3 regions of the Polaromonas potterensis genome follow, and region 3 is predicted to be linked to each of the others. Evidence: riboswitches for the same ligand, from Rfam matches in the RefSeq annotation. Region 3 holds a riboswitch; each other region holds the start of a gene.

What was found. Region 3 has a riboswitch for thiamine pyrophosphate ahead of R6254_RS06535 (LuxE/PaaK family acyltransferase). Riboswitches for the same ligand answer to the same signal wherever they lie in the genome.
Region 1: it holds a riboswitch for thiamine pyrophosphate, as region 3 does, so the genes downstream of both, thiC (phosphomethylpyrimidine synthase ThiC) here and R6254_RS06535 (LuxE/PaaK family acyltransferase) in region 3, are expected to answer to the same signal.
Region 2: it holds a riboswitch for thiamine pyrophosphate, as region 3 does, so the genes downstream of both, R6254_RS17195 (purine-cytosine permease family protein) here and R6254_RS06535 (LuxE/PaaK family acyltransferase) in region 3, are expected to answer to the same signal.

Annotation. Positions count from the first base shown of each region.
Region 1 covers NZ_JAWQLX010000008.1:106,312-115,959, reverse strand. The annotation lists gene R6254_RS15300 (wax ester/triacylglycerol synthase family O-acyltransferase) at 1-1,174, opposite strand, end outside; gene R6254_RS15295 (acyl-CoA-binding protein) at 1,383-1,637, shown strand; gene nadA (quinolinate synthase NadA) at 1,784-2,902, opposite strand; gene nadC (carboxylating nicotinate-nucleotide diphosphorylase) at 2,911-3,783, opposite strand; TPP riboswitch at 3,908-4,021, shown strand; gene thiC (phosphomethylpyrimidine synthase ThiC) at 4,117-6,018, shown strand; gene thiO (glycine oxidase ThiO) at 6,047-7,123, shown strand; gene thiS (sulfur carrier protein ThiS) at 7,120-7,329, shown strand; gene R6254_RS15265 (thiazole synthase) at 7,337-8,116, shown strand; gene R6254_RS15260 (thiamine phosphate synthase) at 8,113-9,315, shown strand; gene panD (aspartate 1-decarboxylase) at 9,330-9,648, shown strand, end outside.
Region 2 covers NZ_JAWQLX010000010.1:17,110-26,757, reverse strand. The annotation lists gene R6254_RS17205 (Bug family tripartite tricarboxylate transporter substrate binding protein) at 1-264, shown strand, start outside; gene R6254_RS17200 (Bug family tripartite tricarboxylate transporter substrate binding protein) at 300-1,283, shown strand; TPP riboswitch at 1,359-1,465, shown strand; gene R6254_RS17195 (purine-cytosine permease family protein) at 1,516-2,823, shown strand; gene thiD (bifunctional hydroxymethylpyrimidine kinase/phosphomethylpyrimidine kinase) at 2,832-3,680, opposite strand; tRNA gene R6254_RS17185 (tRNA-Asn) at 3,759-3,834, opposite strand; gene aat (leucyl/phenylalanyl-tRNA--protein transferase) at 4,032-4,790, shown strand; gene R6254_RS17175 (arginyltransferase) at 4,795-5,556, shown strand; gene R6254_RS17170 (IclR family transcriptional regulator) at 5,642-6,433, shown strand; gene pbpG (D-alanyl-D-alanine endopeptidase) at 6,525-7,595, opposite strand; gene R6254_RS17160 (2-isopropylmalate synthase) at 7,793-9,331, opposite strand; gene leuA (2-isopropylmalate synthase) at 9,359-9,648, opposite strand, start outside.
Region 3 covers NZ_JAWQLX010000003.1:83,451-93,098, reverse strand. The annotation lists gene R6254_RS06550 (ABC transporter ATP-binding protein) at 1-265, shown strand, start outside; gene R6254_RS06545 (AMP-dependent synthetase/ligase) at 262-2,061, shown strand; gene R6254_RS06540 (hypothetical protein) at 2,070-2,222, opposite strand; TPP riboswitch at 2,333-2,449, shown strand; gene R6254_RS06535 (LuxE/PaaK family acyltransferase) at 2,512-3,594, shown strand; gene R6254_RS06530 (acyl-CoA reductase) at 3,591-5,045, shown strand; gene R6254_RS06525 (ABC transporter ATP-binding protein) at 5,053-5,802, shown strand; gene R6254_RS06520 (ABC transporter permease) at 5,796-6,575, shown strand; gene R6254_RS06515 (ABC transporter substrate-binding protein) at 6,572-7,552, shown strand; gene R6254_RS06510 (3-oxoacyl-ACP reductase) at 7,570-8,337, shown strand; gene R6254_RS06505 (carboxymuconolactone decarboxylase family protein) at 8,566-9,000, shown strand; gene sigJ (RNA polymerase sigma factor SigJ) at 9,005-9,648, shown strand, end outside.

The DNA.
Region 1 (9,648 bases), on a different contig from region 3:
GGTAGCTGCCTTTGAGCGCGGCCATGCGGCGGCGCACTTCATAAACACGCTCAATCGGGTTGTCGACACCAATCGGCAACACCAGCGGTACCAGGCCAAAACGGTTGCCCAGCTTGTAAGCCTGCTCCATGGGCCGCAGGTTGACCGGCACCATGGCGCGGATCTCCTGGCCCTGGACGTCATCGCCATGGGATTTGAGGTATTCGCCGATGGCGCCGGCCACACAACTGAGCAACACATCGTTGATCGAGCAGTTCAGCGCCTTGCCCACGGCCTTGACCTCGTCCAGCGGGATCGGCTGGCACCAGGCAACTTTTTTGGTTTTACCGGGTTTGCCCTTGAGCCGCGTTTTGGAGTCGTCCGGCATCAGCGCCAGCGCCGCGCCGTCTTTCAGCACCTGCAACATCACCTTGGCCATGTCCAGCGAGCCCGCCATGCCTTTGTGCGGATCGCTCAGCAGGTTCAGGGACTTGACGGCACCCTCGCCGGCGGCGCCCAGGGCCTTGACCGTCAGGTCGGTGAAGGGCTTGAGCAGCGTGTCGGCGATCCAGTCCTCGGCACCGCCGCTGCTCGCTTCTTTTCTTCTGCGTTCAGGCGGCGGCAGCCCGCCGTCCACCAGGGACATGGTCACCGAAATCAGCGCAATGCCGTCGGCGATGCAATGGTGGATGCGCACAATCATGGCGCTGCCCTTGATACCGTCCGGCCCGGTGTAATCCTCGACCAGATGGATTTGCCAGAGCGGGCGTTTGCGGTCCAGCGGCTGCATCGCCAGTTCGGCGACGCGGTCCTGCAACGCTTCCTGCTCCCGGCCTTTGGCCACCTTGGGCAGTTTTTCCGCGATGACGTGGTTTTTCAGGTCAAAGTAGCGGTCGTCCACCCAGGTGGCGCCGGCGGCGTCTTCGATCACACGCTGCTTGAAACGCGCGTATTTGAGCAAGCTGTTTTCGAGGCGTTCACACACGGCCGCGTGGCTCACGCCGGGCTGCAGCGACCAGACGCCAACAATCATCATCAGGTTGGACGCGGTGTCCATGCGCAGCCAGGCGGTGTCCACCTTGCTCATGCGTTCGCCGGACAAGCCCAGGGTCCCGGATACGGCACGTGTCACGTTTTTTTGCACGTTCTGCGCGACTTTTTTGCCTGCGGCCTGGGCCGATACGCGTGTGACCATAAAAACTCCAACGTCATTGAAAGGTACGAAGTGGCCATTTTTCGCAGGGCCGCCCCAAGAAAAATGAACCCCCTCGGGGACAGCGCAGTACACCCAGTGACAAGCGTGGGGGTGATCTCTCTATTTTGCAGGTAAGGAGATGGCTAAGATACCGGGCAGTTACCCCAAGCACCTCTTTGGTGACCCCTTCCAGAAACGGAGCCTCTTCATGTCAGATCTCAAAGCCGCCTTCGATAAAGCCATGGCCGATTCCAAAAACCTCAGCGAGCGGCCCGACAACGCCACTTTGCTGAAAATTTATGCCCTCTACAAGCAGGGCAGCGCCGGCGACAACGCCGACAAAAAACCGGGTTTTGGCGACATGGTGGCCCGCGCCAAGTGGGACGCCTGGAACGGCCTGAAGGGCACCTCGTCGGAAGAGGCGATGCAGCAATACGTTGACCTGATTGAGTCCTTGAGCTGATTCCGCAGTGCGATTTGAGCCTGCCGGGTCTCGGCCCGGCGGCTACCTCGCTATCTTTTGCCTCGCGGGGCCTGTGAAGGCTTGGAGGCGGGCGCCACGAATGCGCCCGGCGGCCAACCGCAAACCGCCAATGCCGCGTGAAGCGGCTAAGCCGCCCCCATCCTCGGAACCAGCCCCCCCGCAGGCTGCCCCGCTTTCAACGCCGCGGTAAACGCCAGCATGCGGTCTATCGGCAAACGTGCCCGCAGGCCCAGCGCCGGGTCCACATGCACCTCCGGGTTCAAGGTCTGCAGTGCCTGCGCCACGCCAGCCAGCCCGTTCATCGCCATCCAGGGGCAATGTGCGCAGCTTTTGCAGGTGGCACTTTCGCCGGCCGTTGGCGCTTCGATGAAAATTTTTCCAGGGTTCAGCGTGCGCAGTTTGTGCATCATGCCGCTGTCGGTCGCAACGATGAACTCCGGTGCGTCCATCTCGTGCGCAGCCTTCAGGATGGCCGAGGTCGACCCCACGGCATCGGCCAGCGCGATCACATCGGCGGGCGATTCGGGGTGTACCAGCACCCTGGCCTTCGGGTGTTCTTTTTTGAGCACCTCCAGCTCGAAGGCCTTGAATTCGTCGTGCACGATACAACTGCCGTTCCACATCAACATATCGGCGCCGGTTTCGCGCTGGATGTAGCCGCCCAGGTGTTTGTCGGGCGCCCAGAGAATTTTCTGGCCCTGCTCTTTCAGCGCCCGCACAATGTCCAGTGCGCAGCTCGAGGTCACCAGCCAGTCGGCGCGCGCTTTCACCGCGGCGCTGGTGTTGGCGTAGACCACCACGGTGCGGTCCGGGTGGGCATCACAAAACGCGCTGAACGCGTCCACCGGGCACCCCAAGTCCAGCGAACAAGTCGCCTCCAGGTCGGGCATCAACACGGTTTTTTCGGGCGAGAGAATTTTGGCGGTCTCGCCCATAAAACGCACGCCCGACACCACCAGCGTGCTCGCTGCATGGTCCCGGCCAAAACGCGCCATCTCCAGCGAGTCACTGACCAGGCCGCCGGTTTCTTCGGCCAGGTCCTGCAGGTCCGGGTGTACGTAATAGTGCGACACCATGACCGCGTTGCGCTCTTTGAGCAGGCGGCGAATCTGGTCTTTCAGGGCCGCGCGTTCATCGGGTGCTGGCTCCACCGGCACACGCGCCCAGGCGTGACGCGTCGGGCACGCGGGTTGTTCGTAGTCGATGCGGATCAGGGGATGAACAGGGTTTTGTACGTCAGTCATGCCGGGACTCACAGTTGCGCAAAACGCATGGAAAAATCAATCGCCTTGATGTCTTTGGTCAAAGCCCCGATCGAGATGCGGTCCACCCCGGTGGCGGCAAAACCGGCCACGGTGTCCAGGCTCACACCACCCGAAACTTCCAGAATCGCCCGCCCTGCCGTGATCTGCACCGCCTCACGCAACTGGGCCAGGGCCATGTTGTCCAGCAGAATCATGCGGGCGCCGGCCTCCAGGGCTTCCCGCAACTGGACCAGGGTCTCCACCTCGATCTCAACAAACGCCGCGCGGCCCGCCACCTCGGCGGTGCGTTGCAACACGGCGCTGATACCGCCGGCCGCTGCAATATGGTTTTCCTTGATCAACACCGCGTCGTACAGGCCGATGCGGTGATTGACCCCACCGCCGCAACGCACGGCGTATTTCTGCGCCAGCCGCAGGCCGGGCAGGGTTTTGCGGGTGTCCACAATGCTGGCTCGGTTTCCCGGCACCGCTTGCACGGTCTGCACGTACACCGCCGTTTGTGTGGCCACGGCGCTGAGCAGTTGTAAAAAATTGAGCAAAGTCCGCTCGGCACTCAGCAGTGCGCGGGACAAGCCCTTGATCTCCAGGACGACCTGGTTGGCCTCGCAGCGCTGGCCATCACGCACATGCCAGATCAGTTCGGCCTGCGGGTCCAGCCGCTGCAGGGTGGCCTCCACCCAGGGCAGGCCGCAAATCACCGCGGCCTCCCGCGCCAGCACGCGGGCGTGGCTGCGCCGCGCGGGATCAATCAGACCGGCGGTCAGGTCGCCGGACCCCAGGTCTTCGGTCAGCGCACGCTCAACATCGGCCAGTGCAAGGACAGCAACACTGGCGGTGGAAAAATCAAACAAGGCATTCATGGGTTCATCGCTGGAAGGAAATCTTGGCGGCAAGCATAGCGGCTTCGCAGCCCCTATTTTGGTTGGCACGCTATCAGCACGATCACAAAAGGGGTTTGAGCACCGAGAGCGCCTGTACTAGAATGGAACGGCTCCGGGGTGCTGCCCGACCATTGTGGTCGAGCCGCTGAGATGGCCAGGCCAAACCCGTGAACTTGAATCGGTTCGTACCGACGTAAGAAGAGCTGACAGCCAGCGGACCTCCGCTTGCCCGTCAACGATCAAAACCACCCGGCTGGTTTTGGCCACACCTTCGGAGCATTTTGTGTTTCAACACACCACAAGGATGCCCCGATGAATGCGCCTGATCAATTCGCCCAGTTGCTGTCCCTGACACGTGAGCCTTTTCCCGCGTCACGCAAGATTTACCTGCCCGGTCAGCGCCACCCCGACCTGCGTGTGCCCATGCGCGAAGTCAGCCTGAGCAACGGGGAATCCGCCACGCTTTACGACACCTCCGGGCCCTACACCGATCCAGCCGCCGACATCGACGTGCGCCGTGGGCTCCAGGCCTTGCGCGCACCCTGGATTGCCGCACGCGGCGACACAGAAATTTACATCGGCCGCACGGCCCAGGCCGTTGACGATGGCACGCGTCGGGAAGACCGCACCGACCCGCACGACCCCGAAGCCCAACGCATCGCCGCCCTGCGTGCCCAGGCTGCCGGTCTGCAACGCACACCGCGCCGCGCCAAGGTCGGCGCCAACGTCAGCCAGATGCATTACGCGCGCCGCGGCATCATCACCCCCGAGATGGAATACATCGCGCTGCGTGAAAACACCAAACGCGCGTGGATGGCCGAGTACCTGGATGACACCGAACGGGCCAGCCGCGTGCGCGGCAACCCCATGGGCGCGCAACTACCCGCATTTGTGACGCCTGAGTTTGTGCGTGACGAAGTCGCGCGGGGCCGCGCCATCATCCCGGCCAATATCAACCACCCCGAAGTCGAACCCATGATCATTGGCCGCAACTTCCTGGTGAAGATCAACGCCAACATTGGCAACTCGGCGGTCACGTCCAGCATTGAAGAGGAAGTGGAAAAGCTGGTCTGGGCGATTCGCTGGGGCGCCGACAATGTGATGGATTTGTCGACCGGCAAAAATATCCACACCACACGCGACTGGATCATCCGCAACTCGCCGGTGCCCATAGGCACGGTGCCGATTTACCAGGCGCTGGAAAAGGTAGGCGGCATTGCCGAAGAACTGACGTGGGAGATTTACCGCGACACCTTGATCGAGCAGGCCGAACAAGGCGTGGACTACTTCACCATCCACGCCGGCGTGCGTTTGCCTTTTATCCCCATGACGGCCAAACGCCGCACCGGCATTGTTTCGCGTGGCGGCGCCATCCTGGCCAAGTGGTGTATTTCCCACCACAAGGAAAACTTTCTGTACACGCACTTCGAAGAGATTTGCGAGATCATGAAAAGTTATGACGTGAGTTTTTCGTTGGGTGATGGCCTGCGTCCCGGTTCGGGCGCCGACGCCAACGACGAAGCCCAGTTTGCCGAGTTGCGCACCCTGGGCGAGTTGACCCAGATCGCCTGGAAACACGATGTGCAAACCATGATCGAAGGCCCCGGCCATGTGCCCATGCACATGATCCAGGCCAACATGGACGAGCAGCTCAAACATTGCCACGAAGCGCCTTTTTACACGCTGGGCCCGCTGACCATCGACATTGCGCCGGGCTACGACCACATCTCCAGCGCGATTGGCGCGGCGATGATAGGCTGGTTCGGCACCGCCATGTTGTGTTACGTCACGCCCAAGGAACACCTGGGTCTGCCAGACCGGAACGACGTCAAGCAGGGCATCATTGCCTACAAGATCGCGGCGCACGCGGCCGACGTGGCCAAGGGGCACCCGGCCTCGCGGGCGCGTGACGAAGCCTTGTCCAAGGCGCGCTTTGAGTTTCGCTGGCACGACCAGTTCAACCTGTCGCTGGACCCGGACACCGCGCGCGAGTTTCACGATGAAACCTTGCCCAAGGAAGTCAGCAAGGTCGCGCATTTCTGCTCCATGTGTGGGCCCAAATTCTGCTCGATGAAAATCAGCCAGGAAGTGCGCGAGTTTGCGGCGCAGCAGGGCATTGGAGAGGCCGCGGCACTGGCGCAGGGAATGCAGGCAAAATCGGCCGAGTTCCGCGAAGGCGGCAGCGAAATGTACATCCCCATCCAGAAACTTTGAACCCGCGATGAAAAGGGCGAACATCACCATGCACATCGGCATCGCAGGCGCAGGCCTGCTCGGACGGCTGCTGGCTTTCGAGCTGGCCAGGGCCGGCCATTCGGTCGAGGTTTTCGACCCCGCGTCCGGCCCGCAGGCCCCCCCCGCCGGTCCGGGTGCCGCACCGCGCGCCGCCGGCTGGACCGCCGCCGGCATGCTCAGCCCCACGGCCGAACTGGAGTCGGCCGACGCCCATGTTTTTGCACTGGGCTTGCGCTCGCTGGCCTTGTGGCCGGACATCGTGGCGGCCCTGGGCCAACCGGTCGAGTTGCATCAGCGCGGCAGCCTGCTGGTCGCCCACCGCGGCGACGAAGGCGCAGCCCGCCGCGTGGTGGACCTGCTGCAGCACAAGGCGCCAGCCGGTCACACGCCGCAGGCGCTGGACGCCGCGGCGTTGCGCGAACTCGAACCCGCGCTACACGGCGCAGCCCATGCCTGGTTGTTGCCGCACGAAGGACAAATCCACACCGTGCAGGCCATGGCGGCCCTGGCCCACGCGGCCAGCGCCGCGGGCGCACGCTGGCATTGGGGCGTGACGGTGAGTCGGCTGCAGGCCGGCGAAATCCACACGCCGCAAGGCCTACACCGCTTCGACTGTGTGTTCGACGTACGCGGCACCGGCGCGCGGCCTGAACCAGCCCGCAGCGAACAGGACCCGGGGTTCACGCCGGAGGTGCGAGGCGTGCGCGGCGAAATCATCTGGCTGCATGCACCTGACGTGGTGCTGCGGCGGCCGGTGCGCCTGCTGCACCCGCGGCACCGGGTCTACCTGGTACCACGCGAGGGCGGGCACATTGTGGTCGGCGCCAGCGAAATCGAAAGCGAAGACCGCTCGCCGATCTCGCTGCGCAGCATGGTGGAGTTGCTGGCGGCCGCACACAGCATTGTTCCCGAGCTGGCCGAAGCACGGATTGTTCACACGGAAACCAACCTGCGCCCCGCTCTGCCCGATAATCTGCCGCGCGTCGAACAAAGCGCTGGGCTGGTCCGCATCAACGGCCTGTTCAGGCACGGCTGGCTGATTGCGCCCGCCCTGGTCGAAGAAACGCTCAACAATCTGGCATGAACCCTATCAACATCACACTCAACGGCGAAGCCCGGCAAGTCCCGGCAGGCAGCACGCTGGCCGACGCACTGGCGGCCAGCGGCCAGCCCGCGCAGTCCTTCGCCAGCGCCGTCAACGGCGAATTCGTTGCGCGCGATGCGCGTGCATCCACACCACTGACGGAAGGCGATGCCGTTTTCACGTTCCAGGCCATCACGGGAGGCTAGTAGTAACATGACTTTTCACATCGCAGGCGTCGAGCTGGGCAGCCGCTTTTTTCTCGGCACCGCCAGCTACCCCTCGCCCTTAGCCTTGCAGCAAGCGATTGCGGCCTCGGGCGCCGAGGTCGTCACCGTGGGACTCAAGCGCCAGTTGGCTGCGGGCGGCGGCACCCAGAACGATTTTTACAAACTGATCCGCGACAGCGGTGCCCGCCTGCTGCCCAACACCGCCGGCTGCCGCAGCGCACGGGAAGCCATCACACTCTCGCAGATGGCTCGCGAGTTGTTCGGCACGAACTGGATCAAGCTCGAAGTGGTTGGTGACGAACACACCTTGCAGCCCGACCCTTTTGAGCTGGTCACCGCAGCCGCCGAGCTGGTGCGCGACGGCTTCGAAGTGTTTCCTTATTGCACCGACGACCTGGTCAGCTGCCAGCGCCTGCTGGACGCCGGTTGCCGCATCCTCATGCCCTGGGGCGCACCCATAGGTTCCGGCCAGGGGCTGGTCAACCCGTATGCGCTGCGCACCCTGCGCGCGCGCCTGCCCGACGTGCCGCTGATTGTGGACGCCGGCATCGGCTCCCCGGCCGACGCGGTGCAGGCCATGGAACTCGGTTATGACGCGGTGCTGCTCAACTCGGCCGTGGCCCATGCGCGCGACCCGGTACAGATGGCGCGTGCTTTCAAACTCGGCATCGAGTCCGGGCGACTGGCTTACGAGGCCGGCATCATGGCGCAGCAGGACATGGCGGTTGCCTCCACACCGGTGACGGGCCGGCCCTTCATCCTGTGAGCGCCGTCCCTACACCCCAGGTCTGGACCTTTGCCGACAACGCAAGGGAACTGAAGCAACTGTTGCAGCAGTCCGGCCATGGGCAAGCCCGACGGCCCGCCCTGCTCTGCCTGAGTCGCAGCGAAGCGGCCACGCTGTTGGGCCTGCCGGCGCTGGACAACCCAGAAGCCATAGCACAAGCCGCAGCCAGCTTGCGCGCCTCAGCATGCGAGGCCGTTGTGATCACCGGCGACGAGGCCGACTATGCCGACACGCCGCAGGCCAGCGGCTGGTTGAGCCGGTCCGCCACGTCTGCCGAAGCGCCCGCCCACCCCGATGCGAACAATGTGTTCGCCGATACCGCAGCCCAAGCGCTGGCGTGCGGTTTTGTCGCCATGGAGGCCATCATCCTGGCCTGCATGGCGAGAAGTGATGCCTTGAGCCAAGGGACGGCCCTGCCCCGCCCCGACTTTGCCCAACACAGCCGAAACTTGCCGGACTTCAGCCTGCCAGTGCCCACAACGGTCCGTAGCTTTGCAGCGCTCAGCGATGTCGACCTGGGCCTGTACGCCGTGGTCGACAGTGCCGACTGGATTGAACGTGTGGTCGCCGCCGGCGTGCGCACCGTGCAGTTGCGAATCAAGGACGCCGAGGCGCCGGAACACCGCGACTTTGTGCGCGCGCAGATCCGCCAGAGCATTCGCGCCGCCACCGCCGCCGGCGCGCAGTTGTTTATCAACGACCACTGGCAACTCGCGATCGAAGAAGGCGCTTACGGCCTCCACCTGGGGCAGGAAGACCTGCACATCGCCGACCTGGCCGCCATCCATGCTGCCGGGCTGCGACTGGGCATCAGCACCCATGCCTATTGGGAAGTCTGCCGCGCCTGGGCGCTGCAGCCCAGTTATATCGCCTGCGGCCCGATCCATCCGACCTTTGCCAAAGACATGCCCTGGATTCCCCAAGGCAACGGCAACCTGGCTTACTGGCGGACACTGCTGCCAACACCCGTGGTCGGCATCGCCGGCATGGACGTGACACGCACCGAAGAAGCCGCGCGATGCGGCGTTGCCGGTGTGGCCGTGATCAGCGCCATCACGGCAGCAGCATCGCCCGAAACCGCGATTGCACAATTGCAGCAAGCCATCCAGCGTGGCAGAACGCTGCCGCCAAGCCTGGCGCCGCTGCTGCCAAAATCGACCCTTTCTCTGACCTCTTGACTCTTCAGGACACCATGCAACGCACCCTTCTCGCCGGAAAAATCCACCGCGCCACCGTGACCCAGTGCGAGCTGCACTACGAAGGCTCCTGCGCCATCGACGACGACCTGCTGGAAGCTTCCGGCATTGCCGAGTTTGAACAAATCCACATCTGGAACATCAACAACGGCGCACGTTTTGTGACCTACGTCATCCGTGCCCAGCGCGGCAGCGGCACCATTTCCATCAACGGTTCGGCGGCCCGCCAGGCCTCGGTGGGTGACCTCGTCATCATTGCGGCCTTTGGCCAGTTATCGGCCGACCAGGTGGCGGGCTTCCAGCCCAAGCTGGTGT
Region 2 (9,648 bases), on a different contig from region 3:
CCTGCCGTGTCCGAAAGTGTGCCGGGCTTCGACATGACGGTCTGGTTTGGATTTCTGGCGCCCAAGGGAACACCGTCAGACATCGTCGCCCGCCTCAACTCAGAAATGAATCGCGCGCTCAAAGACCCGGCCTTCCAGGCGCAGCTCGCCGGTATGGGCGTCACACCCATGCCGAGTTCTTCCGCAGAATTCGGCACCTTCATCCGCCGCGAAATGAGCCACTGGGCCAAAGTCGTCAAGGATTCCGGCGCCAAGCTCGATTGATACGGCACACCTAATCCCTGTTCAGGAGACCCACGATGACGTTTTCTTCTTTCTCTCGTTTGTTAGGTGTGACACTGGCCTGCGCGGCCAGCCTGGGGGTGCCCGCGGTGGCGCAGACCGATTTTCCGAGCAAGGGAATGCGCGTGATCGTGCCCTTCCCGCCAGGCGGTGCATCCGACACCTTGGGCCGCATGGTGGCGCAGCACCTGTCCACGGCCTGGGGCCAGCCTGCCATCGTGGAGAATCGGCCGGGCGCAGGCGGCAACATAGGCGCCGAAGCCGGCGCCAAGGCGCCTGCCGATGGCTACACGCTAACCCTGGCCGCGGCCGGCTTCATGGCGGTGAACCCGTCGATTTATCCCAAGCTCAATTACGACTCGGCCACCGACTTCCAGCCTGTGGCCCTGCTGGTCAAAGCACCTTTGTTGCTGGTCGTCCATCCCAAGGTCCCGGCGCAAAACGCCCGTGAATTTATTGAATTGGCCAAACGCTCGCCTGGCCGCATCACCATCGGCAACGGCGGTACCGGCACGGCCCAGCATCTGGGCGGCGTGAGCTTCGGCTTGGCGGCAGGCGTCGATGTCGGCCACATTCCCTACAAGGGCAGCGCGCCGGCCACCACCGACCTGCTGGGCGGTGTGGTGGATGCGCAATTCGACAACCTGGTCACGCTGGTACCTTTTGTGAAAAGCGGCAAGCTGCGCGCCCTCGGGGTTTCGTCGACACAACGCGTGGCAGCCCTGCCGGAAGTGCCCACCCTGGCCGAAGCCGGATTGCCCGGTTTTGAGGATGGCACCTGGTATGGCATCGTCGCGCCGCGCAACACACCCAAAGCCGTTGTCGACAAGCTCAATGCCGAGCTGCTGCGTATGCTGTCGCAGCCGGACATCAAGGAAAAGCTCCTGTCCATGGGGCTTCAGCCTGCGGGCAACAGCCCCGTGGAGTTTGGCGCGCTGATCCGTTCGGAAATCGGCAAGTACCGCACCATTGTCAAAACCGCCAACGTCAAGATCGACTAAAAAGCAACAGCTGTCCGTTCCGAGGTTAGGCCGCTGGGCGGCCTCTTCCTATAATCGGCCTCGTGCCTGCAAGGGCATATTCGCTAGGGGTGTTGTGCTGTTTTAAAAAACAGCACGACTGAGAAAGTCCCTTTGAACCTGATTGAGGTAATCCTCGCGCAGGGAAGCATGTTTCAGGCGCCGGGCCCTGGGCGTCAGACAAGCCGACCTGCCATTAACGATTGGAATGTTGATGGCTACTAATCCCCCCACTCCCGCCTCTTCCGGCAGCACCAACACGGCGCTCACGCCACAACCCGCCGGCGACCGCTCGTTTGGTTTTCGCGACCACGCCGCGCTCTGGCTCAGCCTGGGCGTTGGCCTGCTGGTCATGCAGATTGGCGCCTACCTGGTGCCGGCACTGGGCGCCCAACAGGCCGCCCTGGTCATCGTGTTCGGCTCCCTTCTGGGCGCCGGGTTGCTGGCCTGGACAGCCAAGGTCGGTTGCGACAGCGGACTGTCCAGCGCCGGCCTGATGCACGCCACCTACGGCAGCAGCTTCGCGCGCCTGCCAGTCTTGCTCAACATCGTGCAGCTCGTTGGTTGGACGACTTTTGAGCTGGTTGTCATGCGCGACGGCACCCTGGCCATTGCGCGCCAGTCTGGCAGCTTCACCAGCGCCATCTGGCCCTTGCTGGCGACTTTGCTGTGGGGCGGCGTGCTGATCGCCCTGCTGTCGGGCTCCATGGTCAAGCTGGTGCGCAAATTCATAGGCCGTTACGGCCTGCCGCTGGTGATTGCCTCGCTGCTTTGGCTCACTTGGCAGTTTCTTGCCAAAGCCAATGCGCAAGGCTTTGGCACTTTGTGGAACCGCCCCGGCACAGGCGGCATGAGCACACTGGCCGCGCTGGACCTGGTGATTGCCATGCCGGTCTCGTGGCTGCCGCTGGTGGCTGACTTTGCGCGCCACGGACGTGACGGCAAAAGCGCCCTGCGCGGCACCTGGCTGGGTTACGCCGTGGCCAATATCTGGTGTTACGCGCTCGGCGTGCTGATCGCCATCACCACACCCAGCACCGACCTGGTCGCGGCACTGTTGCTCGCGCAGGGCGGCCTGATTGCCTTGGGCCTGATCCTGATTGACGAGGTGGACAACGCCTACGGCGACATTTATTCAGGCTCGGTCGCCGGCCACAGCCTGAAACCCCGCTGGAGCGTGCGTCGCTGGGGCATCACCATGGCGGTGGTGTGCACGGCCCTGGCCATGGTTTTGCCCATACACAGCCTGGAGCCGTTTTTGCTGATGCTCAGCTCGGTCTTTATCCCCCTGTACGGCGTGATCCTGGCGCGGCTGGCCGGCCGCTCCGATGTGGCGGCGCTGGTCACAGAACGGCAGGTCAACTACAGCGCCGTGCTGATCTGGTTCACAGGCATCGTCTGTTACCACGCCTGCGCGCAGCTTGCGCCGAGTTGGGGTGCGGCACTGCCGACGCTGGTGTTGACTTTTGTGCTGGCCAGATTTACCAGCGACACGCCGGCAAGAGTCAGCGCAACAGCCTAAGCAAGCGTCTAAGAGTCCAGCGGAACAAGCCGCATGACCTGCGGCGCGTGGCTGTGGTTCAGCGGCCCGCTGCCCGCGCCGGTGCGCACGGCGGCGCCAGCCTCCAGCGCGCCACGCACATAGGCCCGTGCGGCCTCCACGGCCTCAGCCAAGGACAGGCCCAAAGCCAGGTGCGCCGCAATCGCCGATGACAGCGTGCAGCCCGTGCCATGGGTGTTGGCGCTGTGAATACGCGGCGCGCGCATCCAGTGCGGCGCACCGTCTTGTGTGATCAGCAAATCACTGACCACATCCCCCGGCAAATGCCCGCCCTTGAGCAACACCGCCCGCGCACCTTGGGCCAGCAGCTCACGTGCGGCAATTTCCATCGCCTGCTCGCTCTCCAGTGGCCGGCCCACCAGCAAGGCGGCTTCGTCCAGATTCGGCGTGACCAAAGCCGCACGGCCAAACAGTTCGCGCACCAAAGCCGCAATCGCCGGGTTGTCGATCAGCACGGCACCACTGGTCGCCACCATCACCGGGTCCAGCACCACACGCGTAAGCACATGCCGGTCAATTGCCTCGGCCACGGCATGCACGATTTCGGGGGAATGCAACATGCCGATCTTCACGGCATCCACACCAATGTCTTCGACCACCGCATCGATCTGGTCCAGCAGCATTTGCTGCGGCACCCCATGGATGGCGCGCACACCCAAGGTGTTCTGCGCAGTCAGCGCCGTGATGGCCGTCATGCCGTAGCAGCCCAGTGCCGCAAAAGTCTTGAGGTCAGCCTGTATGCCCGCGCCACCGCCGCTGTCAGAACCGGCAATGCTCAGGACGCGAGGGTATTTGAATTCAAAAGCCTGATTTGTCATGGTGCCAATGCTAGCTGCAATACCAGCGCCAGAAATGAAAAAAGCACCTGATGCTTACGCATCAGGTGCTTGAATTCTTGGCTCCTCAACCTGGGCTCGAACCAGGGACCTACGGATTAACAGTCCGGCGCTCTACCAACTGAGCTATTGAGGAATGCAGCCTTAGATTATAGCCATAAATTTTGGCTCTTCTTCGCGGGCCTTCATCTTCTGCTCACAAAAAGTGGAGCGGATGAATCGCTGCGTGAGGTAGTACCATTTGCAGCGACCGCGAATTTTCGCATAGCCTGACGGCCAAAATCATCCTCAGGCTGGCTCCAGGCGTTTTATTTTTCACATCCTCTTTTATTGATGCGCAAGTCACCCCGCCCCCTGCCCTGGCTTGCTGCCGATGAAGCCTTTCCACCAGTGGACAGCGCATGGGCCGAGCATGACCCTGCACCGGGTTTGCTGGCAGCGGGCCGGACGCTGGATGTGCCTAGCTTGTTGCAAGCCTACACGCTCGGCATCTTTCCGTGGTTCAGCGCGGACCAACCCATTTTGTGGTGGAGCCCGGACCCGCGCATGGTGCTGCGCACGCAAGATTTCAAACTTCACCGCTCCTTGCGCAAGAGCCTGCTGCATTTTGAAAACACACCCGGCCATGAGATTCGTTTTGACACGGCGTTTGCCGACGTGATTCAAGCCTGCGCCAGCACTCCACGTGCCGGCCAGCCGGGCACCTGGATCTTGCCCGACATGGTGCGCGCCTATACCGCCCTGCATCTCGCCGGCCATGCACACAGCGTTGAAACCTGGGTGGATGAGCAACTCGTCGGCGGGCTTTATTGCGTGAGCCTGGGCGGCATGGTGTTTGGTGAATCGATGTTTGCGCACCAGACCGACGCGTCCAAGATTGCCTTGGCCGCCTTGGTGGCTTTTTGCCGCGCAAAAGGCATCCGCATGATTGATTGCCAGCAAAATACACTGCACCTGGCCTCGCTGGGGGCGGCTGAAATGTCGCGCACCAGCTTTGTCGCGCACGTCGCCAAAGCCGCGGGGGACACACCACCCCATTGGCAATTCGACCCTCTATACTGGAAGCAGATTTTGATGGCCAGAACGAGCTGACGACGTGACGCACCTCAAAGACCTGCCCCTCCAGACGCTGCAGTTTTATGCAACGGCACCTTATCCTTGCAGCTACCTGCCTGGCAGGCAGGCGCGCTCGCAGGTCGCCACCCCCAGCCACCTGATCCACAACGCGGCGTATTCAGAGCTGGTGACCAACGGCTTTCGCCGCAGCGGCATGTTCACTTACCGCCCTTACTGCGACGGCTGCCAGGCCTGTGTGCCTTTGCGGGTTCCCGTTCACACCTTCCAGCCGGACCGCAGCCAGCGCCGCGCCTGGAAGCGCCACCAGTCGCTGCAGGCCCGCGTGCTCAAGCTGTGTTTCATGCCCGAGCATTACCAGCTTTACCTGCGTTACCAGAACGGCCGCCACGCCGGCGGCGGCATGGACCATGACAGCATCGACCAGTACACGCAATTCCTGCTGCAAAGCCGTGTCAATTCACGCCTGGTGGAGTTCCGCGACACCCTGCCCAACGGCGAAGCTGGTGCGCTGAAAATGGTCTCTATCCTCGATGTGCTGGAGGACGGTGTCTCAGCGGTGTATACCTTTTACGAACCCGATGCGCAGGCCAGTTATGGCAACTACAGCGTGCTCTGGCAGATTGAACAGGCCAAGCGGCTGGACCTGCCTTATGTCTACCTGGGTTACTGGATCGCCGAAAGCCCGAAGATGAATTACAAGGCCAGGTTTGCACCGAACGAGGTGCTGATCGATGGGCAATGGATCGCCGCCGACAATCCCGATCCAGCAACGGCCGCCTAAGCACGGACGCACGGAAACAGCCGCACAAAAAACAATCCCTCACCCAAAGCGATTTCACAGGGTAAAATTTGTGCAAAACCTGCCTATGAGAAAGCTCGATCCCCTCAGCCCACCCGCCAAACCAACGGTACAGGTGATCGAACGTATGTTCTCCCTGCTGGAAATCCTGGCAACCCGCGAAGAAGCGGTGTCGCTCAAGGAGATCAGCGAAAAATCCGGCCTGCATCCGTCCACCGCACACCGCATCCTTAATGACCTGGCCACCGGCCGTTTTGTGGATCGACCCGTGGCCGGCAGTTACCGGCTGGGCATGCGCCTGCTGGAACTCGGCAACCTGGTGAAAGCGCGTTTGAGCGTGCGTGATGCCGCCCTGATCCCGATGCGCGAGCTGCACAAGCTGACCCAGCAACCCGTCAACCTGAGCATGCGCCAGGGCGATGAAATCATTTACGTCGAACGCGCCTACAGCGAACGTTCCGGCATGCAGGTGGTGCGGGCGATTGGCGGACGTGCGCCCTTGCACCTGACCTCGGTGGGCAAACTTTTCCTGGCTTTTGACGATCCCCAGCGCCTGCGCACCTACGCCACGCGTACCGGGCTGCCAGGCCACACCCGCAACAGCATCACCCAACTGGCGGTGCTCGAGCGCGAACTCGCGAAAGCCCGCCAATACGGTATCGCCCGTGATAACGAAGAGTTGGAACTGGGTGTGCGCTGCATGGCCGCCGGCATTTACGACGATCAAAGCAAGCTGGTGGCAGGCTTGTCGATTTCAGCGCCAGCCGACCGGCTGGACGAAAGCTGGCTGCCCAAGCTGGAAGCCACTGCGCACGAAATTTCGGCAGCGCTCGGCTACAAATCCGGAAGTTTTAAGTAAAAACGGGCTCTAGCCCTTGCTGCATATGCGCAAGCAGCTATCAATAACATAGTGATGAATGGCGGCAGGAAGCCGCCCGCGCAGACAGTCCTCAGCCGGCGGCCGGCCGGGCCACGGCGCTGACTTTGGGCGTTGCGCTGATCGGTTGTGACTCAACCCAACGACGCACACGCTCGGCGTCACCCAGGCGGCTTAACTTGCCAGCCGAATCCAGAAACACCATGATCAACTTGCGGCCGGCAATCTTGGTCTGCATGACCAGGCACTGGCCGGCTTCGGAGATGTAGCCGGTTTTTTGCAGGCCAATGTCCCAGTCCGGGTTTTTGACCAGGCGGTTGGTGTTGTTGTACTGCAGCGTGTGCCGGCCCACGGCCACCTGGTAGCCAGTCGACGTGGACAACTCACGCAACACCGGATCGGCATGCGCGGCATTGACCAGCGTCGCCAGATCTTGCGCGCTGGACTGGTTCTGGCTGGACAAGCCCGTAGGCTCGACGTAACGCGTGTCCTTCATGCCCAGCATTTTGGCCTTGGCATTCATCAGACTCACAAACGTGGGCAGGCCACCCGGATAGGTGCGGCCAAGCGCGTGCGCTGCGCGGTTTTCGCTGGACATCAGCGCCAAGTGCAGCAATTCGCCACGCGTCAGGCTGGTGCCTACGCGCAGACGTGAGCTGCTGCCTTTTTCAGTATCCACATCGTCCTGCGTGATGGTGATGACATCGTCCATCGGCAGGTGGGCATTGCTGACAATCACACCCGTCATCAACTTGGTCAAGGAAGCAATCGGCAACACGGCGTGGTCGTTTTTGCTGAACAGCACTTCCTGTGTGTCCTGGTCAATCACCAGCGCCACGCTGGATTTCAAGTCAAGTGCATCCTGCGCATTGTGCAAACCAGCAATTTGCCCGAACGAAGGTTTGGCCGGCACGATGGCGACAATCTCCGACTTGCGCCGGGACTTGGCCACAAAACGAGCGCTCTTGCGGCTGGAAACCACTTTTTTCGATACGACTTTGGCGGCATGGACCTTTTTGACCACCTGGCGTTTGGCAGGCGCGGCCTCCGCCGCAGGCGAATTCAAGCTCAACGCGGCCGAAAACGTAAGAAATCCAACGACTTGTAAACTTCGTTTGAAAATCAGATTCAGCTTGTTGAACATGGGGGTCGCCTCCAGTTGCGATTAGTGCGATGCTGGAGTGTATCCAAATAGAAAAAGTCACGCAATATCAATCGTTTGCGTAACTTTCCTAAACGCAACAATGAAGTTGCGCGTCTTTTGGGCTAATTTCGCTCTTCTGGCCGCCAAAAAATACCTAAATTGTTGAATTTAAAGGGATTTTTTGACGCCAGCCACCTTCAGCCCTGGGCTGCCACTCGGTCAGCTTTATTTTGTAACTTGCTCAGCGCACTCAAATAAGCTTTGGCCGACGCGACCACGATATCCGGGTCGGCGCCCACCCCGTTGACGACACGGCCACTGTTTTGCAGCCGTACCGTGACCTCACCCTGACTTTCGGTGGAGCCGCTGATCGCATTCACGGAATAAAGCACCATCTCGGCACCACTTTTGACATGGGTTTCGATGGCTTTGAGCGACGCATCCACCGGGCCATTGCCGTCGGATTGACCGCGCACCTCCTTGCCGTCCACGGTGAACACGACGGTGGCCTGCGGGCGCTCGCCGGTTTCGCTGTGCTGGGACAAGGAGACAAAGCCGTATTGCTCCTTTTCGTGGGTCTGGCTTTCCTCGCTGACCAGGGCCAGGATGTCTTCGTCGAAAATTTCGCTCTTGCCGTCGGCCAGCTCCTTGAAACGCGCAAAGGCGGCATTGGTATCGGCTTCGCTGTCCATCTGGATGCCGAGATCTTGCAGGCGCTGCTTGAACGCATTGCGGCCGCTGAGCTTGCCCAGCACCATCTTGTTGGAGCTCCAGCCCACGTCTTCGGCGCGCATGATTTCATAGGTTTCGCGCGCCTTCAACATACCGTCCTGGTGAATGCCGGACGCATGGGCAAACGCATTGGCGCCGACCACGGCCTTGTTCGGCTGCACCACAAAACCGGTGGTCTGGCTGACCATGCGGCTGGCCGCCACGATGTGTATCGGGTCGATGTTCATGTCCAGGCCGAAATAGTCCCTGCGCGTTTTCACGGCCATGACGATTTCTTCCAGCGAGCAGTTGCCGGCGCGCTCACCCAGGCCGTTGATCGTGCACTCAACCTGGCGCGCGCCGCCGATTTTCACGCCGGCCAGCGAATTGGCCACCGCCATGCCCAGGTCGTTGTGGCAATGCACCGACCAGATGGCCTTGTCGCTGTTGGGCACCCGTTCACGCAAGGTTTTGATGAAATTGCCATACAACTCGGGAACGGCATAACCGACTGTGTCAGGTACGTTGATGGTGGTCGCACCTTCGGCGATCACGGCCTCGATCACACGGCACAAAAAGTCCACGTCGCTGCGATAACCGTCTTCCGGGCTGAACTCGACATCGGCCACGAGATTGCGCGCAAAACGCACTGAAAGCTTGGCCTGCTCCAGCACCTGCTCCGGGCTCATACGCAGCTTTTTCTCCATGTGCAGCGCACTGGTCGCGATGAAGGTATGAATGCGGGCATTGGCCGCCCCTTTGAGGGCTTCGGCAGCGCGGGAAATATCCCGGTCATTGGCGCGCGAAAGCGAACAAATGGTGGCGTCCCTGATGGTGTTGGCAATTGCCTGCACGGCTTCAAAGTCCCCGTTGGAGCTGGCAGCAAAACCGGCTTCAATCACATCCACCTTCAGGCGTTCCAGCTGGCGCGCAATCCGCAACTTTTCATCACGTGTCATGGAAGCGCCAGGCGACTGCTCGCCATCGCGTAAGGTGGTGTCAAAAATAATCAGTTTGTCAGTCATGGGGTTCTCCTGTTGATCTTTTGCCGCTCAGGCGGCTGTGCCGCTAATTTGCTTGGGTGACATTGTAATTTTTGCGCGCTGCAGTCCGGAAATGACCGCTTTCAGCGAAGCCGACACGATATTCGCATCCCGGCCCACGCCAAACAGCGTCTGGCTTTCATTCACACGCAACTCCAGATAGGCCACCGCCTGTGCATCGGCGCCCGAGCCCACCGCATGTTCGTGGTAGTCCAGCACACGAATGGTGTGGCCCGTGGCCTCGTTCAAGCCATTGACGAAGGCATCGATGGGGCCGGTGCCCTGCCCGTCCACGGTGA
Region 3 (9,648 bases):
AGACATCTTCGGCATCATCGCGCGTATCAATGCCGAGCGTGGTGTGTCCATGTTGCTGGTTGAACAAAACGCCACCGTGGCGCTGGCCGTGGCGCACAGCGGCTACATCATGGAGAACGGAAAAATTGTCATCGACGGCACGGCCGAACGTCTGGCGAGTGACCCCGACGTGCGCGAGTTTTACCTCGGCATGGGGGGGGGCGGCGAGACCCGCAGCTTCAAAAACATCAAACATTACAAGCGCCGCAAGCGTTGGCTGTCATGAAGCTTCCCGAATTGACGCTCCCACAGATGCTGCGCGAACGCGCACGGGCCATGCCCGAGCGTATTGCCATCCGGCAAAAAGACTTCGGCATCTGGAAACCGTTCACCTGGGACTGTTATTACCGGCGCGCCGGCCATTTCGGCCTGGGCCTGCGCGGCCTGGGTCTGTCCGACGGTGGCCATGTGGGGGTGTTGTCCGAGAACCGCATTGAATGGGTGCTGGCGCAGATGGGCGCGGGCCTGATAGGCGCCGTAGCGGTGGGGGTCTACCCCACCAGCCCGTCGCCCGAGGTGGCTTATGTGGTCGCCCACGCCGACATTGAAATCATGGTCTGCGAAGACCAGGAGCAGACCGACAAGGTGCTCGAAGCGCTGGACCAGTTGCCGCGCCTGCGCAAGATTGTGGTCATGGAAACCAAGGGGCTGCGCAGCTTTGCGCCCGAGCTGCGTGGCCTGATCGTGAGCTTTGACGAAGTCGAAAAAGCCGGCGCCGCGGCCGGCCAGCCCGCGCTGATCGACGCCGCCCTGGCGCGCCAGAAACTGGACGACATAGGCCTGATGATTTACACCTCGGGCTCCACGGGCAAACCCAAGGGCGCGATGATTTCCTACCGCAATATCCGCGGCGTGGTGCCCGGCATCCTCGAGCGCCTGGGCATCACGGACCAGACCACGCACCTGTCCTACCTGCCGCTGTGCCATGTGGCCGAACAGATGTTGACGACCTTTGTGCCCATGTACACCGGCGCCCAGGTCCACTTCGGCGAATCCATACGCACGGTGCAGGAAGATCTGCGGGAAATTGCGCCCACCTTGTTTCTCGGTGTGCCGCGCATCTGGGAAAAATTACACGCCAGCATCAGCATCAAGCTGCAGGAAACCGGCGGCCTGCGCCGCAAGTTGTTCGACACGGCGTATGCCGCCTGCCAGCCGCTGGCCGAGAAGCCGCGCAGCGCCTGGAGCCTGGCCGACAGGTTCACCTTCGGGGTCAGCTACTGGGCGATCTTTCGCGCCTTGCAAAACTTCATCGGCCTGCGCCAGGTGCGTATCGCCCTGACCGGTGCGGCGCCGATTCCGCCCGACGTGGTGCGCTTCTTCCGCGTGTTGGGTGTTCCGCTGATCGAGGTCTACGGCTTGACCGAATCCACCGGCATGGTGCTGGGTCATGATCCGCGTGACGTGGTGATTGGCACGGTGGGCATCCCCATCTTGGGTGTGGAGCATCGCATTGGCGAACAGGGCGAACTGCAATTACGCGGCGACATGGTGTTTGCCGGTTATTACAAAAATCCCGAGGCCACGGCCGACAGCATTCGGGACGGCTGGCTGCATACCGGTGATGTGGTGCGCGAGGAGCGCGGCCAGCTCAAGATCGTGGACCGCCTGAAAGACATCATGATCACCGCGGGCGGCAAAAACCTCACACCGTCCGAGATCGAAAACACCATGAAGGGCAGTCCTTACATCAAGGAATGTGTGATCGTGGCCGAGGGGCGCAAGTTTGTTGGTGCGCTGGTGATGATTGACTACGAGACCGTGGGCAAATGGGCCGAGGCCCAGCGTATTGCCTTCACCCACTTTCGTTCGCTGGTCGAGCTGCCGCAGGTGCGTCAACTGATTGATGCCGCGATTGGCGAGGGCAACCAGCGCCTGGCCCAGGTGTCGCAAATCCGCAAGTTTCATTTGTTGACCAAGGAACTGGACCACGACGATGGCGAAGTCACCGCCACCATGAAGGTGCGGCGCTCCAGCATCTACAAGACCTACGCGGCCGAGATCGAGGCGCTGTACCACTAGGGTTTTGGTCAGGCGCGCTGGCGGTGGACCCGGCGGCCAATCGCGACAGCGGTTTTGATGTTGCGGGTGACAACAGGTCGGCCGGCTATTTTTACAAGCATTTCAGGCCACCAGCCCTTATCCAGCGGGCGCAAACAGCTATCAATAGGGTAGCGATCCATGTGCCTCCGCCACCCGCCGGTGTCTGTGGCGGGGGCCACATACGCTTGACCCTGCTGGCATCTGCCTGGGATGCGCCGTTTGGCCGCGCCGGCCGCATTCCGCTAGAATTTGACCTGCTCCGGGGTGCAGCCTTGCTGGTGACAGCAAGGGTGGCTGAGATGGTCAGAACCAAACCCGCGAACTTGAATCGGTTCATACCGACGTAAGGAGAGCTGCCAGACACCCCCAGTGGGCGTGGCACATCTTTCGGAGCACTTGTTTTTCAACAGGCAACCGAAAGTGTGACGCATGGCTTCTTCTCCTTTGATCGCTGACCTGCAGGCCTACCTGGCCGCCGACCACCCGTCAGAAGACGCGTTTGAGTCACAGGCCCTCGCGTTGTTCGCCCATCAATACCAGAACAACCTGCCTTTCCAGCGCTTTTGCCAGCAACGCGGCAAAACCCTACGCACCGTCAAAAGCTGGCGCGACATCCCGGCCGTGCCCATCAGTGCGTTCAAGGCGCTGACCCTGAGCTGCATCCCTGCGGAGCAGGCCGAGCGCACCTTCATGACCAGCGGCACCACGCAGGCCGAGGTCAAGGGCAAACACCATCACCCGACACTGGCGGTGTATGACGACTCCATGATCCGCAATTTCCGGCAACGTTTCATGCACGGCAGCGATCAAAAAATCCGCATGGGCCTTTTGTTCCCGGATGAAAGCTTGTTGCCGAATTCTTCGCTGGCCCACTACCTGGCGCTCGCGCTGCGTGAGTTCGGCACGGACGGCAGCCACTACCTGCTGACGCAAGACGGCCTGGACCACACGCGCCTGATCGCCGAGCTGGAAAATGCACAGCAGAGCGGCGAGCCTTATGCGCTGCTGGGTGCGAGCTACAGCTTTGTGCACCTGCTGGATGAGTTGCAGCGCCTGGGCAAAACCTTTGTCCTGCCGCCGGGCAGCCGTGTGCTGGACACCGGCGGCTTCAAGGGCCAGTCGCGCGAGCTGTCCATGCCGGATTTTTATGCGCAGCTTTCTGGCGTGCTGGGCATCGCCGCCAGCCAGTGCATCAACATGTACGGCATGACCGAACTGAGCACGCAGTTTTACGACGCGGGCAACGCCGTGCTGCCGTCGGTCAAATCCGGTCCGCACTGGATTCGCACCCGCGTGGTCGAACCCCTGAGCGGCGAGGAACTGCCGCGCGGCGAGCAGGGCATTCTGGCGCACTGCGACCTGGCCAATTTCAATTCCGTCACCACCCTCCTGACCGAGGACGTGGGGGTCGCGGTGGACGGCGGCTTTTTGCTGTTGGGGCGTGCAGAGGGCAGCGCGGCCAAGGGTTGTTCGCTGGCGGTGCAGGCGTTTTTGCAGGCGGCCACGGCATGACACTGCTGCGCGAAACCGCTGGCTACCTGCCGGGCCTGCAAGCCGGGGACGTGTTGTGGCAGACGCTGAGATTCGAGGGCAAACACGACACGCTGGAGGTCGCGGTTCCCGTCCTGACGCAAGAACAGACGGTGGCCCTGATGGCGCGGGTGCGGAGTGCCAGCCGTTCGTATTTGAAGTCGCTGACGGTGGCGCAAATCATTGACATCATCGACCGCGCCATCGCACGTTTGCTGGACCCGCAAGACCCCTGGCGGCAAAAGGCCAACACCTTGTTGCCGCTGGTGACGGGTTACGACGCTGACATGGTGCGTCTCGGCCTCACGGGTTACCTGAAAACATTCCGCAAGCCGCAGCTCCAGCGTTTCCTGGTCGAAGACTTCGGCAACCCGCAGCTGCTGGACGACTTTGCGCCGCGCGCCAAGGGCGGCTTTTCCAAAGCCTTCGGTGCCGATGTGGCGGTGCATGTCTGGGCCGGCAATGTGCCCGGCCTGTGCCTCTGGAGTTTGATCTCCGGCCTGCTGGTCAAGTCGGGCACGGTGGGCAAGGTGGCCAGTGCCGAGCCGCTGCTGGCCGGTTGGATGGCGCAGTTGCTGGTCGAAGTGAATCCGGGGCTGGCCGACTGCCTGGCGGTGGTCTGGTGGAAAGGCGGGGACGAGGCACGTGAGAGCTTATTTTTCAAACACGCCGATCTGGTGTTGGCCTACGGCGGCAACACCGCGCTGGAACAGCTGCGGCGCCAGGTGCCCATCAGCACGCGGTTTCTGCCCTTCGGCCACAAGCTCAGTTTTGGCATCGTCGCCAGGCAGGCGCTGGATGCGCGCAAGGCCATCAAGACCGCCCAGCAGGCCGCTTACGACGTGATGCGTTACGACCAGCAAGGCTGTTATTCGCCGCATGTGTTTTACGTGGAGCGTGGCGGAAAAATCAGCCCCGATGAATTTTCGCGTTATCTCGCGCATGAACTCTCGGCCTTTGAAAAGAAATACCCACGGCGCACCCTGAGCTTGTCCGAAGCGTCCGACCTCGCCGGCTGGCGCCAGGCGGAAGAATTCGTGAGCCTGTCGCCAGAGGGCCCGGATGTGGCGGGGGAGGGCGACTGGACCGTGGTCTACAACAACAGCTTGCAGCCGCTGGCCCCCAGCGCGCTGAACCGCAGCATACGGGTGGTGGCGGTGGACCAGCTGGCCGACGTGCTCCCGCTGCTGGCACCGCACCGGGCTTTCCTGCAAACCGTGGGTGTGGCTGCCGCGCCGCGCGAGCTGTTTGCACTGGCCGAACAACTCGGCCGCGCTGGCGTGACACGTATCTGCGCGCTGGGCCAGATGAGCTCGCCCGAGGCCGGTTGGCACCATGACGGGCGCTTCAGCCTGCTGGATCTGGTGCAGATGGTGGACGTCGAGGTATCGGCGGAAGCCGCCTCGGAAACCTTCGCGCCTTATGTCGACTAGGGCCGCCATGACTTTTCTCGACATGCGTGCGGTGAGTTACAGCTACCCGGCTTACCCGAATGTGGTGAGCCAGGTGGACTGGCAGATTGCGCGCGGCGAGGTGCACAGCCTGGTCGGCCGCAGCGGCTGCGGCAAGACCACGCTGCTCAAGCTGGCGGCGGGCCTGTTGCGGCCGGATGCCGGACAGATCAGCGTGGACGGGCAGGCGCTGTGCAAGCCGGGTAGCCAGCTGGGCTTTGTCTTCCAGGCGCCGACCTTGTTGGAATGGAAGACGGTGATGGACAACGTGTTGCTGCCGGTCACCTTGCAACGCAAACCCCTGCCGGCCGATCGGACGCGTGCCGACGAGCTGCTGTCCCTCATGGGGCTGTCCGGTTTTGGCGAACGGTTTCCGACCGAACTGTCGGGTGGCCAGCAAAGCCGGGTGGCCATCGCCCGTGCGCTGCTGCTGGCGCCTTCGCTCTTGCTGCTGGACGAGCCTTTCGCCGCCCTGGACGCGATCACGCGTGAAGAGCTGCAGGACGACCTCCTGAGCATCTGCCGCCTGGCACACACCACGGTATTTTTCGTGACGCATGACATCACCGAAGCGGTCTACCTGGCCGACCGGGTGGCCGTGATGAGCGAGGGGAAAATCACCGAAGACCTGCCGGTTGATCTCCCCTGGCCGCGTCATCACGACCTGCGCTACGGCGCGGCCTTCAACACCCTGTGCGCCCGGGTGCGCCATGCGATGGATGGGCTGGTGTCATGTTGAGTCAGCGCCTGAGTCGTCTGGCGAGCGGGGCGCTGTTTGTCGCCCTGGTGCTGGCCTGGGAACTGCTGGCGCGCGGCTCCCGCCTGTCGGCCCTGGTGTTGCCGGCCCCGTCGGTGATCTGGGATGCCTTGTGGACCGGCCTTCGCAGCGGTTATTTCTGGCCACACCTGCTCCACACCGGCAGCGAGTTGTTGCTCGGTCTGGCCATCGGGACTGCCGCAGGTTTGCTGGGCGGCATCGTGATGGGTGAGTCGGCCTTTCTGCGGCGCCTGCTGTTTCCCTATGTGGTGGTGAGCCAGGTGGTGCCCAAGCTGGCGCTGGCACCGCTGTTCATCGTCTGGTTTGGCTTTGGCATGACCTCGACCGTGGTGATCACGGCGCTGATCTGCTTCTTTCCCCTGATGGAAAACATGCTCACCGGCCTGCAGCAGGTGGACCCGCGCAAACTGGAGCTGTTTCGCATGCTGGGCGCCACCCGCCTGCAAACCCTGCTGCGCCTGAAGATTCCTTCGGGCCTGCCGGTCATCCTGGCCGGCTTTCGCGTGGCGGTGGTGCTGGCCCTCGTGGGCGCGGTGGTGGGCGAATTTATTGGCGGCAGCAAAGGTCTGGGTGCGCTGATCATTGCCTCGCAGGGAATGATGGACACACCCCTGATGTTTGCCGTGCTGCTGCTCATCACCGTGCTGGGTTTGCTCGTTTATCAATTGGCCATCGGCCTGGAGCGGTTGCTGCTCTGGCCTCATTTAAAAAATCAGACAAGGACTCAAACATGAAGCGCATCACCTCTCTTCTTCGCGCCGCGGCCGCCACGGCTTTGCTGGCCTGCGGCATGGCACAGGCCGCCGACAAAGTTGTCGTGGCCGGCTGGAGCCAGCCCATCACCGAGATCACCAACCTGCTGGTCGAGGAAGACAAGGGTTTCTTCAAGGCCAAAGGCATAGACCTCGGCTACGTGCCGGGCGCCGGCGGCGGCGACGCGATCCGCAACATGCTGACCGGCCAGGCCACCGTGGCCTTTACCGACCCGGGCTCCTTTTTTGCCGCGCTGGACAAGGGCGAGAAGCTGCGCGCGATTTATGACATTTACCCGCAAAACGTGTTCAACGTGGTCTCGCTCAAAGGCAGCAACATCACCCAACCGGCCGACCTCAAAGGCAAGAAGATCGGTGTCTACAGCCTGTCCAGCGGTACGCGGCAAAACCTGCTGGTGCTGCTGCAACAAGCCGGCCTGACCGAAGCCGACGTCACCATCGTGGTGACCGGCCTGCTCAACTTCGCGCCGCTGATGCAGGGCCAGGTCGATGCCACCGCCGCCACCGACACCGGCCTGCTGGTCGGCCGGCAAAAAGGCCTGGGTGAGGTCCATGTCATGGCGGTGCGTGATCATTTGAATATTTCGAGCGACCTGTTTGTGGTGACGGAGGCGACATACCAGGCCAAAAAAGACGTGCTCAAACGGTTCCTGGCCGGCTACCGCGACAGCATGGCCTGGATGATCGCCAACCCCGACGAGGCTGCGGCACTGGCTGCCAAGCGCGCCATCGACGGCAAGAACCCGGCGATCAACCGCGAGGTGATTCAACTGCGCAACCTCGCCAGCGTGTCGGCCACCACGCAGGCGCGTGGCCTGGGGGCCTTGGACATGGCCATGTTTCAGAAAGCCGCCGACAGCTACAAAAAGCTGGGCTTGATCCAGCGCGACGTCAAGGCCTCGGACGTGATCATGCAAGACCTGCTACCGCCAAAATAAGCAGGACGGGCCACACCATGAAATTCAAAGGCAAAGTTGTGCTGGTCACCGGCGCCGGCCGGGGCATAGGTGCTGCCATCGCGCGGGCCTTCGCTGCCGAAGGCGCATTGGTGGTTGTCAATTACCTGCAGAACGCAGCCGCAGCCGAGGCTGTGGTGGCCGACTGCCAACAACTGGGCGGTGACGCCTGGGCGCTGCAGGCGGATGTCAGCGACGCCGCTGCCGTCAACACCCTGGTGGCGCAGGTGCTGGCCGAGACCGGCCGCATCGACGTGTTGGTCAACAACGCCTTTGCGGCCTACAGCTTTGATCCCGAGCAGCGCAAGCTGTTCTGGGAGTTGGACTGGGCGGATTACCAGCAGCAGTTGGACGGCGCCGTGCGCGCCACCTTCAATGTCTGTCAGGCGGTGCTGCCACATTTCAAAAAACGCAGCCAGGGCGCCATCATCAACCTGGCCAGTGACTTGGTGGAACGCCCCAGCGTGCCCTACCACGACTACACCACCGCCAAGTCCGCGCTGATCGGCTTCAGCCGCAACCTGGCGGCCGAACTGGGCCCGCTGGGCATACGCGTCAACTGCGTGGCCCCCGGCCTGGTCTACCCCACGGCGGCCAGTCAGCAGACCAAGGAAGAAGTCAGGGACATGCTCATCGCCCAGACCCCGCTGCGCCGCATCGCCACGCCCGAGGACGTGGCCGGACCGGTCTTGTTCCTCGCCTCCGACTGGAGCGGCTTCATGACCGGGCAGACGCTGTTTGTGGATGGTGGCCTGGTGATGCGGTGAGGGGCTGGTATTTACAAGCCTTTTGAGGCTCTATCCCATATCGGGCGGGCGCAAGAAGCTATTAAATATATAGCGACTGATCGTGCCCGAGCCGGGTCAAACAGCGCAAGCTGCCGTACTCCCAGGGCCTGAATCAGGGTTGATTCAGGTTTTTTGGGGGGCACGCGTCACAAATGGCCAAGCTGAATCGTCAATACGGTGTCACCTCCAACTTTTAAAGGAAACACCATGAGCACGACCACAGCCCCCGTCCGCCACGACCTCACCATTCCCGATGTCTTTCAGTCCCTGATCAACGTGCGTGAGACCGTGGACCGCCACGGTTTCAGCAAGACCATTCACCACCTGGTTCATTTACGGGCATCGCAGATCAACGGCTGCGCGTTTTGCGTCAAGATGCATACACGCGAAGCCCGGCAAGACGGGGAAAGCAACGACAGGCTGGACCGGCTGGTTGTCTGGACGCATGTCAGCGACTTCAGTGAGGCCGAGAAAGCCGCTCTGGCCTGGACCGAGGCCTTGACCGTGCTGGACCCCAAAACCGACTACGCCCCGCTGCGTGCCCGGCTGCGCGCTGTTTTCAGCGACAAGGAGATCAGCGTTTTGACCAGTACCATTGCCATGATCAACCTCTGGAACCGCATCCAGATTTCAGGACACTGAACCCATGCCCGGCGCTGACACCACGACCATCTTTGAGGAACGGCGCCGCCACCTGTTTGGCTTGGCCTACCGCATCCTGGGCTCGCGCGCCGATGCGGAAGACGCTGTACAGGACACCTTCCTGAAGTGGCAGGGCGCTGACCACGCGGCCATAGACACGCCGGCCGCCTGGCTCACCACCCTCTGCACGCGGCACTGCATCGACATGCTGCGGGACGCGCAGCGCAGCCGCGTCGACTACATCGGCACCTGGTTGCCCGAGCCGATCCAGACCAGCATCGGCGATACGCCCGAAACGCACGCGTTGCTGGTCTCGTCGCTCAACACCGCTTTCCTGCTGTTGCTGGAGCGCCTGACGCCCAAAGAACGTGCGGCCTACCTGCTGCGCGAGATTTTCGACACGCCTTACCCGGAGGTGGCCGGCATGCTGGGTATCGAAGAGGCCGCATGCCGCAAGCTGGTCTCGCGTGCCCATGCCAGCATCGCGCAGGACAAGGTACGGCACGTCACCGCACCGCAGGTGCAGAACGGCCTGCTGGACGCTTTTCGCGAAGCCATCACCGCCGGCAGCACGGACTCCCTGGCCAACCTGCTTTCTGAAGACATTGCCCTCTGCGCCGACAGTGGCGGCAAGGTTGCGTCCATCGA